Regions from separate parts of the Micromonospora sp. NPDC007230 genome, predicted to be linked through region 1. Evidence: riboswitches for the same ligand, from Rfam matches in the RefSeq annotation. Region 1 holds a riboswitch; the other holds the start of a gene.

Region 1 (3,398 bases):
GTGCAGCGCGTAGCGGCCGTCGCGTTCGAGGTCGCGGCGCTTGGGCGAGTCGATGACGAAGCAGTAGAGCCCGTCGTCGGTGATGACCGGGGAGACCGGGTGGACCCGGGGGCCCCCGTCGGCGCGGACCGTGGCGAGGTAGCCGAAGCCCGGCCCGTACTGCTGCAGGAGAAGGCGGATCTCGTCGGCGAGTCGGGGCTCGTCGGCGGCGAATTCGGACCAGGAAGCCATGCGGACATTCTATCGAACACGTGTACGAAGATGTAGTCCGACACGCAGGTCGCCCGTACCGGTCGCTATGGTGTTCCGATGCTGCTCTCCGACCGCGACCTGGTCTCCGAGATCAAGGCGGGCGCACTCGCGCTGGAGCCCTTCGAGCCTACGCTGGTGCAGCCGTCCAGCATCGACGTACGCCTGGACCGGCTCTTCCGGGTCTTCAACAACCACCTCTACACGCACATCGACCCGTCCCAGCAGCAGGACGACCTGACCTCGATGGTGGAGGTACCCGAGGGCGAGCCGTTCGTGCTGCACCCGGGCGAGTTCGTGCTCGCCTCGACGCTCGAGGTGATCTCGCTGGGCGACCAGCTCGCCGGCCGGCTCGAGGGCAAGTCCAGCCTGGGCCGGCTCGGGCTGCTCACCCACTCCACCGCCGGCTTCATCGACCCGGGCTTCTCCGGGCACGTCACGCTGGAACTCTCCAACGTGGCCAACCTGCCGATCACGCTCTGGCCCGGCATGAAGATCGGCCAGCTCTGCATCTTCCGGCTCTCGTCGCCGGCCGAGCACCCGTACGGCTCGGCGGTCTACGGCTCGCGCTACCAGGGGCAGCGCGGGCCGACCCAGAGCCGGTCCTGGCAGAACTGGCGTACCTGGCCGACCCGCTGAGCACGACGCAGGGGCTCCCGCGACGCGGAAGCCCCTGCGTACCCGTCAGCCCGGGCGGCCGTAGCTGTTGATCTGGCCGTCGTCGACGCGTTTCATCGTGATCGGCTTGCCGGACTGGGAGGCGTGCACCACCCAGCCGCCGCCGACGTACATCCCGACGTGGTGCAGGTCGCTGTAGTAGAAGACCAGGTCACCGGGGCGTAGCTCGCCGCGGCTCACCCGCCGGGTGACGTCGTGCTGCTCGCGGGCGTTGTGCGGCAGGGAGACCCCGGCCTTGGCCCAGGCCGCCATGGTCAGGCCGGAGCAGTCGTAGTGGTCCGGGCCGGCGGCACCCCAGACGTAGATCTTGCCGATCTGGGCGCAGGCGAACTTGACCGCGACACCGGCCGGGCCGCCCGGGTAGCCGGCGGGGCAGGGCGCGGGACGCAGTGGTCCGCCGCCGCCGTTGCCGTACACCTTGAGCCGGAGCTTCTGGAGCCGGGCGATCTCGGCGTCGATCTGCTTCTTCTGGGCCGCGAGCTGAGCTTCGGTACGGGCCAGCTGGGCGACCATCGCGTCCAACGGCTTCTTCTTCGCGGCCAGCTCGTCGCGCAGCTCCATGACGGCCTGCACCTGCTCGTGCTGGTGGTGCGCGAAGCGGTCGAGCAGTTCGAGGCTGTTGACCACCTCGCTCGGCGACCGGCTGCCCAGCAGGGCGTTGACGGTGGAGAGGTTGTTGCCCTTGTACGCGTCGGCGGCCAGCCCGCTGACCTGCCCGAGGGCGGCGTCGACCTGGGCCTCGAGCGGGGCGATCTGCTTCGCCAGCGCGTCGGCCTGCTTGCGCCGGACGGCGAGCTTTCCGCGGGTGGAGTTGACCTGTTCGATGATCGGTTCGAGCTTGTTCCAGTCCTGGTCGATCTGGCGCTCGATCTCGGTGACCGACGGTTCGGCGTGGGCCGCCGTGGCGCCGCCGGTCAGGACGACGGCGGTGCCGACCAGGGCGGCGAGGGCAATGGTGAAGCGGGACCAGCGTGAACGCGGCGCAGCCGTCGACCGGTCGACCGACCGGTCCGACGGTGGCCGCGGGGCATGGTGTGCCACCGGGCTCCGTACTCCTTCTTCCTGACCGCCTACCGGGTTAGCTGACGGGTTCGGACGGGAAGGGAGCCGCCCTACCGCAGTGGCTGCGGATTCACCCCAGGTACCTGGGTCCCCGGCTCGCCTGGCGGCGACTCGGCGGTGTCGGACCGTCACCACCCGGGATGGACGGTGAACCTACCGGTCGACGACTGACCAGAGTAGGGACCGTCGTTATCAATCCGCAACCCGATCCGCCGTGACACTCCGTACGCAGATTCGGAAACCACCCGACGGTGAAGGTTTTTTACGCCCATCATCACCACCTGGAAAGGTATTGACCTGGGGCCATCTGCGGAGTGAGGGTGGGGACGCAGTCACCCCCATCCCTATCTGGAGGTTCGATGCACCTCTCAGCACTGCCACCGCGCAGACGGATACTGCTGGCCGCCGCCGTCGCGGCGGCCACCGCTCTCGCGACCAGCGGTCCCACCGCGGCGGCGCCCCTCACCGTCGCCGGCACCACCGACAGCCCGGACCGGCAGCAGCAGTACGCCGCCGCGGCGGCGGAGTACGGCGTGCCGCAGAGCGTCCTGCTCGGCGTCTCCTACCTGGAGTCCCGCTGGGACACCCACTCCGGCCGGCCCAGCACCAGCGGCGGCTACGGCCCGATGCACCTCACCGACGCGCAGCAGGTCGCCTCGACCCCGTCCAGCGCGCACGTGGACGAGAACGAGGACCCCCGCGGCGACGAGTCCCGTCCGCTCACCGTCGACCTGACCGCCGCCGCCGCGCCTTCCGGGGACACCCTGCCCGTGGCGTCGCTGCAGACCCTGGACACCGCCGCCGACCTCACCGGCGTGTCGAAGGAGACGCTGCGCGACGACGCGGCGGCCAACATCCGCGGCGGCGCGGCCCTGCTGGCGTCGTACCAGCAGAAACTGGGCGGGCCGGTCGGCGCCGGCAGCGACCCGGCGGCCTGGTACGGCGCGGTGGCCCGGTACTCCGGCGCGGACACCGAGGACGCGGCGGCGGCCTTCGCCGACGAGGTGTACGACCAGATCGGCCAGGGCGCCAGCCGGACCACCGACGACGGCCAGCGGGTGACCCTCGCCGCCGCCGCGGTGACGCCGGACCAGTCCGGGCTGCACAAGCTCGGCCTGCGCCGCGCCGAGCGGCCGGACGGCCTGGAGTGCCCGGTCCGCCTCGCCTGCGAGTGGATCCCCGCACCGTACGGGGAGTACACGATCCCCGAGACGACCATCGTGGACTACGGCAACTACGACATCGGCAACCGGCCGGCTCAGCAGAAGCTCGAATACATCATCATCCACGACACCGAGGGCTACTTCGGCCCGAGCGTACGGCTGGTCCAGGACGTGACCTACCTGGGCTGGCACTACACGCTGCGCTCGGTGGACGGCTACGTCGCCCAGCACATCAAGGCCAAGGAC
Region 2 (3,398 bases), on a different contig from region 1:
GGCCCGGCAGCAGCCGGCCACCACCGTCCGCAACCACACCCGGCTGCGGGACGAGCCCGGCGGCGTGGTGCGGATCGACGTCGAGATCACCCTCTCCGCCCCGGCGCCGCTGTTCGGGTACGCCTTCCGGCAGGCCCGGGCGGCCCATCTCGGCCTGGCCAGCCGGCTCGGCGCGACCCTCGAGGGGCACGCCGACTGAGCCGGTGCGGCGACCCTACCGGCTAGGCCCGCCGCCCGGCGGTTTGCGGCAACTCCGGCTCGGCTGGCGGCCATGATTCGGCCTCCGCGCCGCCAGGCGGCGCTCCGGGCCGAATGAAGGCCGGTCTGACCCCGCGCCGCGACCGGAAGCCGTCGCTGGAGCCGTCGGCCGGCCGCCGGGTCGCCGACGTGGCGCGGCGCAGCCGTCCCCACGGCTTGTAGGTGGACAGCACGGTCATCAGGATCAGCAGGCTGCTGGAGACCGCCGGCGGGATGACCAGGTCCAGCCGGTCCCGGGTGGCGAGCTCGGGCCCCAGCTCGGCGAGCCCGCGCACGGTCGGGGTGAGCAGCAGCAGGACCAGGCCGAGCATCCCGGTGGTGATCGCGAACTTCACCAGCACCCAGCGCCAGCGCAGCAGGCCCCACGGGGTGAGCAGCGCGCTCGCCAGCCCGACCAGCCAGACCGCCACGCTCAGCGGCGCGAAGAGGTATGTGACCAGCAGCCCGGCGGCCGGATAGACCACCTCCGGGTCGGCGCCGCGCAGCCCGGCGATGCCGAGGGTGACCAGCACCAGGTCGGCGCCGAGCCAGCCCAGCGAGGTGACCAGGTGCAGGGTGAGCAGTGCCTTGCGCGTGGTGGGCGAGAGTCGGCTCATGCCCTCGATGCTCGGCCGTCGCCGGCCCGGCGTCGTGGGCCGCGCGACGACATCCGGCGTACGTCGGTGGGCGTACGGTGGCCCGCCGGGCGGCGGGCCACCGCGGGCTCAGTACACCGACAGGTGCACGTGGTTGGTGTGGTCGCTGGACGGGTCGCCGTTGCCCCCGCTGTACGCCTTCCACCCGCTGCTGGGCAGCCAGATCTGCTTGTACCAGATCACGTAGAGCACGGCGAGCGGGTCGGCATTGCGGATGAAGTACGCGGCCAGGTTGTTGCCGTACGTCTTGTCGCCGCCGGTGGCCACCCCGCCGAAGCCGTTCTTCTGGGCGGCGAAGTCGCAGGCCCGGCCCTTGGGATGCTCACCCGAGCCGCTGGGCCGGTAGCAGGAGACGTACCGGGTGAACCCGGCCGCCTTGGCCTGCTGGAGCGCGTGCAGCGTGCGCGGGGTGATGCAGCCGTCGGCGGGCGTCGGGTCGTTGACGCTGCACGACTCCGCGGGCCAGGAACCGTCGGCGTTGCGCTTCGCGGGGGTGGCGTTGGCCCGGGACGTGCCCTGCACGCTGCCGCCGGCGGTGCCGGTGGTTCGGTTGTTCGCCACCTCCAGCGCGCGTTCCGCCTGTGCCTTGCGCTTGGCCATGATCGCGACCTGCTTGCGATGTTCCCGGATCTCGCCGTTGAGCGCGTTCTGGGTGCGGGTGGCCTGGTCCCGGGTGTCGATCAGGTCGCGCAGGGCCCGGTCCTCGTGTGCGGCGACCTGCTGCAGGGTGAGCGCCCGGTCCATGAAGCCCTCCGGGTTGCTGCTGCCGAGCAGCGCCGCGGCGGTGCCGAGCCGCCCGGTCCGGTAGGCCAACCCGGCGAGCTCACCGACCTTGGCGTCGCGTACACCCAGCTCGCTGTTGATCGTCTTGAGCTGGGCGGTGAGCTGCTGCTGCCGGCTCACCGACCGGTTCAACGCGGTCCGCGCCTCCAGCCAGCCCTTGCTGGCCGCGTCGAGCTGCGCGCGCAGCGCCGGTGTGCCGCCCTCGTCGTCGCCGGGTGCGGCGGCGAGCAGGCCGGTCGGGGGAGCCGCCGAGGCGGGGGAGACCGGCGTGGCCGCGACGCCGAGGGCGAGCGCCGCGACGAGCAGGGCCGCCAACCGGGCGGCCGTCCTTCGTACAGGTGCCACTGGTGGCATTCACGTGTCCTTCCGTCAACCGCCGACCGGGTTAGCTGACGGGTTCGGGACGGAAGATCCCTACCGCTGACGCGGATGCACCCCAGGTACGTGGTTCCCCGGCTCGCCGTGCTGTGGCGATTAGGCGACGGCCACCGCGGACGCTGCTGGGCGTCGCCCGGCGGAAGCCGCGACCGAGCCTACCGGCGCTGTTCCGGCCCGTCGCCGTAGGCGGCGAACGGGAATCGGGCATAAGCCGGCACTAGTGCACAATAGCCACTTGGAATTAAGGTTGTCCTCAATTACCACTCGACGGATCCGCACGCGCCGGGTGACGCCCCGGGTTCGATCTGCAACGTGGCGTGATCGATCCGGAAGTCATCGTGCAGCGCGGCCCGCGCGGCGGCGAGCACCTCGCCCACCTCGGCGTCGGGGGTGGTGGTCAGGTGCGCCGAGGCCACGTCCATGCCGGAGGTGAGCGTCCAGACGTGCAGGTCGTGCACCTCGGCGACGCCGGGCACCGCGGCCAGCCGGTCGTGCACGGCGGTCACCTGCAGGTGTTCCGGGGCGGCCTGCACCAGGATGCGGACCGCGGCCCGGCCGAGCCGCCAGGTGCGCGGCAGGATGAACAGCCCGATCGCGACGGCCACCAGCGGGTCCGCCCACCACCACTCGGTGAACGTGATGACCAGGGCGGCGCCGATCACGCCGAGCGAGCCGAGCAGGTCGCCGAGCACCTCCAGGTAGGCCCCGCGCAGGTTGATGCTCTCCTGCGCCCCGCTGCGCAGCAGCCCGAACGCGACCAGGTTGGCGAGCAGGCCGAGCACCGCCACGGCGAGCATCGGCCCGGCGAGGACCTCCGGTGGCTCGCCGAACCGGCGGACGGCCTCGACGAGCACGTACGCGGCGACCGCGCCGAGCAGCACCGCGTTGGCGAGGGCGGCCAGCACCTCCAGCCGGTAGAGCCCGAAGGTGCGCTGCGGATCGGTCTCGGCGCGCCGGGTGGCGGTGATCGCGGCCAGCGCCATGCCGATGCCGAGGACGTCGGTGAACATGTGCCCGGCGTCGGAGAGCAGGGCCAGCGAGCCGGTCGCGAAGGCGGTCGCCGCCTCGACCACCATCAGGGCGCTGAGCAGCCCGAAGGCGGCCCAGAGCCGGCCCCGGTGGCGGTGCGCGGCGTTGGCGACCGTGCCGCTGTGGTCATGACCTGCGCCCACGCCCACACCCTTCCGTTCCGCACCCCGGCCCGACCCAATCTATGCTCACATCGCTATATGTGCGAGTGAATGGGGGTCGCCGGAGCCGCCGTCAGCCCACCGGGTCGAGGGTGGTGAGGCGCTGGGTGGCCCGGGAGAGCGCCACGTAGAGCGTGCGGACGCCGGACCCCGG

The links. Region 1 has a riboswitch for cyclic di-AMP ahead of ACFYML_RS18350 (NlpC/P60 family protein). Riboswitches for the same ligand answer to the same signal wherever they lie in the genome.
Region 2: linked by a shared signal. The riboswitch ahead of ACFYML_RS23860 (coiled-coil domain-containing protein) and the one ahead of ACFYML_RS18350 (NlpC/P60 family protein) in region 1 are both predicted to bind cyclic di-AMP.

What each region holds. Positions count from the first base shown of each region.
Region 1 is NZ_JBIAFE010000011.1:258,484-261,881, reverse strand. It holds gene ACFYML_RS18360 (pyridoxamine 5'-phosphate oxidase family protein) at 1-231, opposite strand, end outside; gene dcd (dCTP deaminase) at 310-888, shown strand; gene ACFYML_RS18350 (NlpC/P60 family protein) at 934-1,968, opposite strand; cyclic di-AMP (ydaO/yuaA leader) riboswitch at 1,981-2,116, opposite strand; gene ACFYML_RS18345 (N-acetylmuramoyl-L-alanine amidase) at 2,349-3,398, shown strand, end outside.
Region 2 is NZ_JBIAFE010000018.1:51,857-55,254, reverse strand. It holds gene ACFYML_RS23870 (SRPBCC family protein) at 1-199, shown strand, start outside; gene ACFYML_RS23865 (hypothetical protein) at 222-854, opposite strand; gene ACFYML_RS23860 (coiled-coil domain-containing protein) at 963-2,030, opposite strand; cyclic di-AMP (ydaO/yuaA leader) riboswitch at 2,035-2,167, opposite strand; gene ACFYML_RS23855 (cation diffusion facilitator family transporter) at 2,312-3,226, opposite strand; gene ACFYML_RS23850 (HelD family protein) at 3,318-3,398, opposite strand, start outside.